DNA from 2 places in the Paraclostridium sp. AKS73 genome. Region 2 is predicted to be linked to the other one. Evidence: a T-box and tRNA genes for the amino acid it is inferred to sense, from the RefSeq annotation. Region 2 holds a T-box; the other holds one or more tRNA genes.
The links. A T-box is a leader RNA that pairs with one kind of tRNA and senses whether it is charged. The one in region 2 lies ahead of serS (serine--tRNA ligase), so its partner is inferred to be a tRNA-Ser.
Positions count from the first base shown of each region.

Region 1 (7,212 bases), on a different contig from region 2:
TGTAGATACAAATACACCCTGCTGTGCTAAATGATGAAGTAGTACCTCTCCTTTAACATCTTTAAATGATATATTTAATATATGACATACACCGTCCTCAGGAGAATTCACTTTAATATCATCTATATTTTCAACTATAAAATCTTTTAGTAAAACTTTTAGTTTTTCTATTTTCTCTATTTTTGAATTTAAATCTGACATTATTATATCTATAGCTTCTCCTAGTCCATATATACCAGCTACATTTTCAGTTCCAGATCTTATTCCTATTTCTTGTCCTCCACCAGTTAACATAGGTTTTATTTTGTTATTTTCCTTTACGTACATAAATCCAATACCTTTTGGTCCGTGTAATTTATGTCCACTAACACTCATAAAGTCTATGTTATATCTAGATGGTTTAAAATTGATTTTAGCAAATGACTGAACTGCATCTACATGTAAATATACTTTTTCCTTTAACGTGCTTAGATACTTACCTACTTCTTTTATAGGTTGTATACTTCCAATTTCATTATTTACATGCATCATACTAATTAATATAGTATTCTCTTTTATTGCATTTTTTACATCATCTATATTTACTATTCCTTTGTCATTTACTTTTAGATAAGTAACTTCAAATCCTTGTTCTTCTAAATCTTCCATCGTTCTTAAAACTGATGGATGTTCTATGTTTGTCGTTATTATATGATTTTTTCTCTTTTTGTGAAGATTTGCAATACCTCTTATAATTGTATTATTAGCTTCTGTTCCTCCTGATGTAAATATTATTTCTTTATCTTTACATCCTATACTTCTAGCTATTTCTTGTCTTATTTTTTATATTTTTTCAACTTCAACACCTTTTTTATGTACAGCTGAAGGATTTGCATAATCTGTAGTAAGTGCATATACCATTTTTTCTACTACTTTTTCATATGGCTTAGTTGTTGCACTATTATCTAAGTATATTTCCATACTAATACACCAACTTTCTTTGTATTTAATCATACTATTTATACTCTATATTATTGTCCCAATTAACTATGTAAATTATCATATAATTTTAGTGAAACTTTTACTATTATACCACTATTTCCTCTTTTTTTATATAGCAAAGCGCTATAATTACACACTTCTATTGCTCTTATTCTTTTTTTTGTATCTATTTTTATCGTAAATTAATGTTTTTTAAATTTTTTTGTCAAAACTATTGATTTTTCTGTCGAATCTTGGTATTATGTATACATGGTTATCCCCCTGATAACCTTAATTAAAATCTCTATTCCCAATACCCCTTTTAAATGGATGTATACATTCATTTAAATCCTACTTCTTAACGGAAAAGAAGTAGGTTTTTTTATGTTTAAAATCAATTTTCAATTTTAATTAAATATATTTTCAAAAACTGTTGATTTTTCTGTCGAATCTTGGTATTATATATACATGGTTATCCCCCTGATAACCTTAATTAAAATCTCTATTCCCAATACCCCTTTTGAACGGATAGACTTTATATCCAATGTTAAACTGACAACGGAAGTTAGTTTAACGCAAAAAGAGCTTCCCCAAGCTCTTTTTTTTTATGCTCAATTCTACATTTATCTCGCTTTTTTTGGTATAATTTAATGTATATATATAATAAAAATTTTAGGGGGTCGATACTATGCAAAACAAGAAAAAAGTAGCTATAGTATTTACAGGTGGAACTATTTCCATGACTGTGGATGAAAAAATAGGTGCTGCTATACCATCTCTATCTGGGGAGCAAATAATGTCTATGGTAACTAACATAGATAAAGTTGCTGATATAGAGATATACAACTTCGATGAGATTCCAGGACCTCATATGACACCTGAGAAAATGCTTAGTTTAAGAAATTATATAAACGATATAATTTCAAAAGACGAATTTTCTGGTGTTGTTGTTACTCATGGTACAGATAGTTTAGAAGAAACTGCCTATTTCCTAGATTTAACATTGAATACACCTAAACCAGTTATAGTTACAGGTGCAATGAGAAGTAGTGATGAACTTGGATATGACGGTCCAAGTAACCTTGCTGCAGCTGTTTGTACTGCTATTTCTGATGAAGCTTATAATAAAGGTGTTTTAGTTGTTCTAAGTAATGAAGTTTTATTAGCATCTGAAGCTACTAAGACTAATACACTTACATTAAATACTTTTAAATCTTTAACTTGTGGTCCTTTAGGAATAATTGACTGTGATAAACTTGTGTTATCTAGAGATATAGTTGATAGACAAACAATCTTAGTAGATAAAGTTGAGTCTGATGTTGCTCTTATAAAATCAGGTGTTGGCATGGATGATTCTTTTATAAAGTTTGCAGCTGATAAAGGATGTAAAGGTATAGTTATAGAAGCTATGGGTAGAGGAAATATACCTCCAGAAATGTTAAAAGGTGTAGAATATGCTAGAAGCAAAGATATACCTGTTGTTATAGCATCTAGATGCCATTCTGGTAGAGTTTTTGATAGTTATGGATATTTAGGTTCTGGTAGGGATTTAAGAAATCTAGGATGTATATTTGCTGGTGATTTACCTGGGCAAAAGGCTAGAATAAAGCTTATAGTTGCTTTAGGAAAAACAAATAATCTAAATGAATTAAAAGATATGTTTGAAGAAGGAATATACTATTAAATAAATAATAAAAAGGTTATTCATATGAATAACCTTTTTTATTATGCTTTCTCTATAATTCCATTTTTTAGGCATATTGAGTAATCTAAGTCTTTCACTCCAACCTTAAATTTAACCTCTATCATTTTGCCATCTTTCCCTATTACATTTCCTTCCCCAAATTTACTATGTAAAATCTTATCCCCAATTTTGATTGCATTTATATCTTCTTTTGTTGGAGACTTTATATTATCAATAAACCTTGAAACAAAAACTTTTTTCCCATATTTCGTTTTTGGTGAACTTATATGTAATTCATCCTGAGCTCTAGTTATTCCTACATAAAATAATCTTCTTTCTTCCTCTATAGCTGATTTTCGTTTTTCTTCATCTTCTATATCATAAGATTTTTCATGAGGTATTGTTCCTTCATTTACTCCTATTATATATACATATGGGAATTCTAATCCCTTTGCACTATGCATAGTCGTAAATATTACTCCCTCTGAGTTTTTGTTATTTCTATTTTCAACTATCTCAGATTTAACCTTTTCTATATGATCTAAGTATTCATTTATAGTTTTAAAGTTACTTGAAGAACTTTCTAGTTCATTTAAAATTTCTATTAACCCATTTGGTTTAATCTTCCTATTACTACAATAATCTAATACATATCTATCATAATCTAGACTAGTACGTATATATGAAATTGCATTCTTAGGCGATAATGTCTTTAAATAACTTAAATCTATTTCTAAATCATTTAATGTCTTTACTTGTTTTGGATGTAATCCACCCTTATTTATTAATGCACCTATGAAGTCTCTATCCTCACTTGCAAGCTTTATACTATCTTTAGATATATATCTAAATGGCTTATTAATAATTCTTATCCAATCTTCACTCAATGTTGTATCTATCCCTAGTCTTAAATACGCTAATAAATCTTTCGCAACCCAATGGTCATATATAGTTACAATTGAGTCTCTAACAACAAATGGTATATGCATATCCATAAACACATCTACTAGTGCTCTAGACTGTATATTTGTCCTATATATAACTGCAAAGTCATCATAGTTAACACAATTATCTTCACATTTTTTAATTATGTCTCTAGCTATAAATTTTGCTTCTTCTTCTGAGTCTTCAGTTTTTATATAGTTTACACTTCCATTTTCTTCTCTATCACACTTAATTACTTTTTCGTATCTATTTTCATTAAATTGAATAAGCTTATTTGCAGTATCTGTTATACCTTGTTTTGATCTATAATTTATATCAAGAACATATTTCTTGCTATTTTCAAAGTATCTTTCAAACTCTAATAAAAAGTCTGGTCTCGATCCTCTAAATCCATATATACTTTGATCTTCATCACCTACAACAAATATATTGTTGTTTGGACTTGCTATTAACTTTATAACTTCAAATTGCACTTTATTTATATCTTGAAATTCATCCACTAAAATATATCTATACGCATTTCTGACTCTTTCTAACACTCTTTTATTATTTCGTAATAAGTGATAAGTCTTTATAAGCATATCATCAAAATCTATCTTTTTGATACTTTCCTTATAATCCTCATACATATTATAAGCTTTTATAAACTCATCCTTTGAAAGTATTTCTGGATTAAAATCTAATTTATCCATTAACTCGTTTTTGACATAAGAAATTTCATTTATAACATTTAAGATTGTATCATCATCTTCTGCATTTTCTATATTTAAATTTTTTAAGATTCCTCTTATAGCAAATTTTTTATTCTTTTCATCTAATATACAATCCAGCTCGTACTTTTCAAAAATCTAAGTATTCTAAAGAAAACTGAATGGAATGTACCATAGCTAACTTTATTTAATCTAACATCATGACTCAAGCTTAGAGCCCTATTTTTCATTTCTGTTGATGAAGCTTTTGTAAAACTAATAGCTAAAATATTTTTAGGATTTATATTATTATTTAAAACCATATTAACTATTCTATACGTTATAACTCTTGTCTTACCTGAACCTGGACCAGCTAAAACCATGCAAGGTCCATCTATGTGCATTACTGCGCTTTTTTGATTACTATTTAATCCATTTATATCTATCATCATTTATCACCTTGAACTATCTTTATATTATTTTATAATTAATATTATATACTATATTCACAAAAAGGAGTAAACCTATGGAAGTTATTACTAAGACTATAGATAATTTAATTGATATACCAAAAAATCATTTCGTATTCGATATAGAGACCACAGGTCTTAGCCCTAAATATTGTAAAGTAATATTAATAGGGGTTTTATATAATTTAAATAACAAAACTATAATTAAACAATATTTTGCTGAGTCTGAAGAAGAAGAAAAAGATTTACTTTTAAAGTTTATTAATGATATAAAAACTTTTGATCATCACATAACATTTAATGGAGTATCTTTTGATATACCTTTTTTAAACTCAAGGTTTAATTCCAATGATATTGATTTTTCCATAGATAAATGTGATGATATTGATATTTTAAGAATTGTAAAACCATTTAAAGAAAAACTGTCTTTATCTGATTGTAAACTAAAAACAATAGAAAAATACATGAGCATACAACGAGAAGATACTATATCCGGAAAAGAAAGTGTTGAGTTATATAAAAGTTTTCTAATTAGTAAAGATATTAGTTTAAAAGAAAAAATACTATTGCATAATTACGAAGATATTTATTACTTAGGAAAAATATATAACATAAAAAACATAATAGATGAAAGTTTGGATTACATAGATATAAATATAAACAATTCAAATTATAAAGTTCTTTTAAATAAATATAAAATTACAAAGTCTGTTTTGCATTTAAATTTTATATCTAGAAAAAATTTAAACTTCCATTAAATATATTTAGAGATACTTATACTATTTCTACCGAAGAAAATATATTGAATATATTTATAAATCTTAATAAGGGTATCGATAGCAATGGAAATACAATATTTTTTTATAAATTAGGATCTATAATTCCCATAAAGTTTAATAATGATTTTATAGTCGACAATATTAACGCATTATCTAAATTTTTAATTTCTAAAGAGTTATAAATATCATCTTTGCCTAAAAAAAAGAACTGTTGAAATATCAACAGTTCTTACTGGCGGAGAAGGAGGGATTCGAACCCTCGCACCGGTTAACCCAGCCTAATCCCTTAGCAGGGGATCCTCTTGAGCCACTTGAGTACTTCTCCGTATTCATTTTTACCATACTATGATTATATAAGATTGTTTTTTTGATGTCAACGTTTTTTACAATTTTTTTGATTCGACATAAAAATAAGGAGATTAACTCCTTATTTTGCTTACATATTCTTTTTAGCTTCTAATAGCATTTCATTTGATTTTTTTAAGTAATCAATTGCTTGTTCAATATTTTTAGCAGTTTCTTCTTTTCCCATTTCTCTAGCTTTTTCTGCCCACTCTCTAAATCCTTCTTCATGAGATTCATTGTGATTTACCCAATGAACAAGAAGTATGTTGAGAGTTTTTTCATCTTTATTTTCAGCTACAGCCGCACCTGAATGTTCTATATGCTCATGATCATGGTCGTGACCATGGTGGTTTCTTACACTAGTTTTATTAAATAGCATTTATAATCCCCCTTATTTTATATTAAATTCTTTTTTTATCACTTTTACTGCATCCTTTATCAACAGTGATAATGGTTTTCCTTCTAATCCCACCATTTCTACATCTTCTGGCATTATAGGAAGTAATATTTTTAAAGCTTCACTATCTGAGATTGCTTCACTAATTCTAGCGGTTACTTCACCCATCATTGCATTTGGTATAACTGCAGATACTGGCGCAACTACTATACTAGCTTTTTTTGTTGAAACTATTATAGCATTCTCTCCTGTAGCACCTTTATTAGCGTGTGCTTTCATCATTGAACTTGTTGCTATTGAGTTTGTCCCTAGTGCGTATATTTCTATGTACGATGGAAGTTCATCTCTAAGAGCTGATACAACTTGAGCTCCTATTCCGCCTCCCATTCCATCTATAACTGCTATTATCATATTTTCTTCCCCTCAATTACATTTTTATGTAAATTAAAATTTGTTTTATACTGATTCTTTGATTATTATTTTATGATCCATAAGTCTTATTTCTTTTATTTCCCCATCGATTATTTTTTGCTCTCCTAGTAAATCTGTTAAATATACTTTTCCTTCGTATGGGTCTACACTAACCACATTATCCATTACTCTTTCAAGATTGTTGTTTTTTAAAACATAAGCTGCTGATTCACACATAACATAATCCCCCTTAGTATATTAATTTTATACTCAATCAAAAAAAGATCCCTCCAAGGTATTTCAAAACCCTTAAAGAAATCTTCATGATTTCAAATAACTTTGTATATTTTGAGTATAACACCAAATTTTGGTTGAAGTCAATTCCTTTACTTATATAAATTATCTTTTATTTGTGTACTCATCTGAAGAATATTTACTATATAAACACTTGGCTAAATCTAGTTCATAATCTGTTAGCTCTTCCTCTTCAAACTCAACGTTAAAAGTCTTTGCCATTCCTCTTACAATGGAT
Region 1 is NZ_JAIXHU010000011.1:56,700-63,911, reverse strand. It holds partial or broken gene LEQ07_RS08380 (cysteine desulfurase family protein) at 1-960, opposite strand, end outside; gene LEQ07_RS08375 (asparaginase) at 1,649-2,644, shown strand; gene LEQ07_RS08370 (ATP-dependent helicase) at 2,686-4,353, opposite strand; gene LEQ07_RS08365 (UvrD-helicase domain-containing protein) at 4,404-4,727, opposite strand; gene LEQ07_RS08360 (ribonuclease H-like domain-containing protein) at 4,805-5,506, shown strand; tRNA gene LEQ07_RS08355 (tRNA-Ser) at 5,761-5,852, opposite strand; gene LEQ07_RS08350 (hypothetical protein) at 5,964-6,251, opposite strand; gene LEQ07_RS08345 (DUF3842 family protein) at 6,264-6,680, opposite strand; gene LEQ07_RS08340 (CooT family nickel-binding protein) at 6,726-6,917, opposite strand; gene LEQ07_RS08335 (lipoate--protein ligase family protein) at 7,080-7,212, opposite strand, start outside.
Region 1: it has a tRNA-Ser gene. The T-box ahead of serS (serine--tRNA ligase) is inferred to sense a tRNA for this amino acid. The anticodon was not compared.

Region 2 (3,880 bases):
TGCTTTTCTATATTTAAGTTTTTTATATGCTTAGTTCCTATTATAAGTTTTTTTATCCTTGATTGAACTATAGCTCCACTACACATTATACATGGTTCCATAGTAACATACAAGTCGCAATTTATAAGTCTCCATCCACCTAAGTAATCTGAAGCCTTTCTTATTGCTAATATTTCAGCATGGGCTGTAGGATCATTTAATGTTTCAGTTAGATTATGCGCTCTAGCTATAATTTCACCATTCCTCACTATAACTGCACCTATGGGTGTCTCGCCTTTTCCATAAGCTTTATATGCTTCTTTAATTGCTTCACTCATATAAAACGATTTGTCCATGCTTCCTCCTAAAACCTATAACATCTTTAATATTACCATAATTAAATTTATAATTCAACTTAAATTTTAACCCATATTCTAATATAATTCTACAAATTTAATGTTATTTCTAATACATTTTTTATTAAATCTAAAGTAGGTTTTGATTATGAATTATTAAAATAAATAGGAAGCTTAGTATATAAGCTCCCTATTTAGATAAATAAGATTTTTAAATCTTATAATTCGTCTTTCTTTATAACATCAACACCCATATATGGTCTTAATGCTTCAGGAACTACTACAGATCCATCAGCTTGTTGATAGTTTTCTAATATAGCAGCTAAACATCTTCCTACTGCTAATCCTGATCCATTTAAAGTATGAACATATTCAGCTTTTGCTTTCTTATCTCTCTTGAATCTTATTCCAGCTCTTCTAGCTTGGAAATCTTCGAAGTTTGAACAAGAAGAAATTTCAACATATCTGTTGTAGCTTGGCATCCATACTTCTAAATCGTATTTAAATGCAGCTGTAAATCCTAAGTCTCCTGTACATATTCTTACAACTCTATATGGTAATCCTAATATTTGTAACATAGTTTCAGCATCATTTGTTAGTTTTTCTAATTCTTCATAAGATTCTTCTGGCTTAACAAACTTAACTAATTCAACTTTATTGAATTGATGTTGTCTTACTAATCCTCTTGTATCCCTTCCTGCAGATCCTGCTTCAGATCTGAAACATGGAGTATATGCACAATATTTTATTGGTAACTCATCTGCTGATAATATTTCATCTCTGTGTATATTTGTTACAGGAACCTCTGCAGTTGGTATTAAGAAGTAATCAAGACCTTCTAATTTGAACATATCTTCTTCGAATTTAGGAAGTTGACCTGTTCCTATAAAACTAGTTCTGTTTGCCATAAATGGTGGTAATACTTCTGTGTATCCATGCTTCTCAGTGTGAGTATTTAAGAAGAAGTTTATTAATGATCTTTCAAGTCTAGCTCCTAAACCTCTATATAAAGTAAATCTTGATCCTGTTATTTTACCTGCAGTTTCAAAATCTAATATACCTAATCCTGTTCCTATATCCCAGTGAGCTTTGTTTTCAAAATCAAACTTTGTAGGATCTCCCCAAGTTCTTATTTGTACATTATCTTCATCTGTTGTTCCTTGTGGAACATCTGGGTGAGGAACATTAGGAATTCTCATTAAGTTATATTCCATTTTTTCTTCTACTTCTTTAACTTTCTCATCAAATCCTTTTATCTTCTCAGATAATTGCTTTAACTTAGCTTTTGCTTCTGTAACATCTACACCTTCTTTTATTAATTGAGGTATCTTCTTTGATTCTACATTTAATTCATTTTTCATAACTTCAACTTCTTGAAGTAATTCTCTTCTCTTATTATCTAATTCTACAACTATATCAAGGTCGAATTCTTTTTCTCCTCTTATTTCCATTGCTTTTTTTATTTCATCTAAATTTTCTCTTATTCTTTTTATATCTAACATTTGTCTTCCTCCTATAGAATATTTTTATATTTTAAAATAAAATAACGTTACCCCTAATGATGTAATAGTGATTTTATTTCAATTTTCAATTTTCAATTTTTGTATAAAAAAAGACCCTCGTACCCCTTAAAAAGGGACGAAAGTCTGTTATCCGCGTTGCCACCCTAGTTGTTTACATTTGTAAAATATAAACCTCTCAATCCTGTAACGTAGGTATACGACCAATCTTACTATTATTTTCGGATTAGTAGCTCAGGAATGGATTCAAAAACCATTGTAATGAGTTCTCACCAACCACTCACTCTCTGAATACAAACTTGCTTTTTACTATTTTCCGTCTTCGCCATATTCTTTGTTCTATTTGTAAATCATTATATTATATATATTATCAACTTTCAATACTAATATTCAAAAAGTTTTATTATTTTTATTATTTTTTTATATCTTCATCACAATTTTTATAATATATAACTCTTGAAGGGAAAGGTATTTCAATATTGTTCTCATCAAATTTGGATTTTACCTTCTCCATTACATCAAAGTATACACTCCAGTAATCATCAGTCTTTACCCATGGCCTTGCTACTATTTGCATAGCATTTTCACCTAATGTATTTAATCCAATTATAGGTTCTGGATCTCTTAATATTCTTTTATCTTCCTTAAAAATTTTTGCTAGTACATCTTTTACAACTTTTATATTTGTATCGTAAGCTACACTAAATGAAAAATCTATTCTTCTTTTTTCTTGATGTGTATAGTTAATTATATTGTCACTAGTTAACTTAAAATTAGGAACTATAATAGCTTTATTATCAGGAGTTTTTAGTATTGTGCTAAAAATTTGTATATCATCAACTGTTCCTTCAACCCCAGATCCACCTATATAATCTCCAGTTTTAAACGGTTGAAAAATAAAATTATCATACCTGCACCTAAATTTGACAGTATTTCTTTAAACGCTAAACCTAAAGATAAACCAATAACTCCTATCAGTGATACCATAACTGTCATAAAGGATTGTACAGGGAAGTTAATTATATCTAGACAGGTCATAATAACCATAAGAACACTAGATCCATAAATAGCATATGATGCAAAATTAGCTACTCCTCTTTCAATATTGTATTTAAGTATAATCTTTTTGCTATATCTCTTTAACCATTTACAACCATATAATCCTACAATAAGAAATATAATCGCATAAATTAATTTAGGACCACTATTTTTAACTGCATGAAAAAAGTTTCTATGGTTTTTTGAGATACTTGCGTTGTAGTTCCACTAATCATAAGCTCACTCTCCTAACTTGATGTATTTATTATAAGTCTATTTTAATAATTTTTTCTTTTTATTTATTATATCTCTAATTATTTTACAATATTTTTTTAATTAAATGCAATTCTTCTAATACATATTTATAGAAAATAAAAAAAAGCTATGAAAATTCATAGCTTTAAATTCTTTCACATGAGTTCATCGAATTACTATCTACTATTTTTTTACAAAATTATCAAGATCCTGTATTTTACTACTATCAGCTAAATCAATTTTTATATTCATCATCTCTTCGTTTATAGGTCCTTGCGAAATTGAATTAATCTTTAAATTATTTTCTTCAGCTAAATTTATTAAATCTAGAATACTCCCTCTATTAACTTCTATACTAAACTTCATTTTTACCTACCCCTTTTTAGTATCTTTTAATAAAGATTATTCAAGCTATATTTAAATTATTACACTTTGTACATTTAAATTAAATTTAATCTCATACAGTACAAAAGTAATCTTTTTATTTTCACACAACAAAAAGTGGTTAGGATTAACTTTATAGCACAGTGGCCATTTTAAAGCATCTTTTCTCATCTCTTTATATCATACCATATAAGCGTAATTCTTCTTTATTTTACACAACAAAAAGTGGTTAAGGTTTAGTTTGCAACGCCGAGGTCATTCAAAGCATCTTCTCAGCTTTATGACCCAAGTGCAAACTAAACCTTAACCACCACTACTAAATCCACGTAAAATAAAAAAGATTACGCG
Region 2 is NZ_JAIXHU010000064.1:5,536-9,415, forward strand. It holds gene LEQ07_RS19145 (nucleoside deaminase) at 1-335, opposite strand, end outside; gene serS (serine--tRNA ligase) at 554-1,837, opposite strand; T-box leader at 1,967-2,187, opposite strand; gene LEQ07_RS19155 (mechanosensitive ion channel family protein) at 2,268-2,753, opposite strand; gene LEQ07_RS19160 (mechanosensitive ion channel family protein) at 2,720-2,902, opposite strand; partial or broken gene LEQ07_RS22725 (hypothetical protein) at 3,011-3,103, opposite strand; gene LEQ07_RS19165 (hypothetical protein) at 3,332-3,514, opposite strand; rRNA gene rrf (5S ribosomal RNA) at 3,876-3,880, opposite strand, start outside.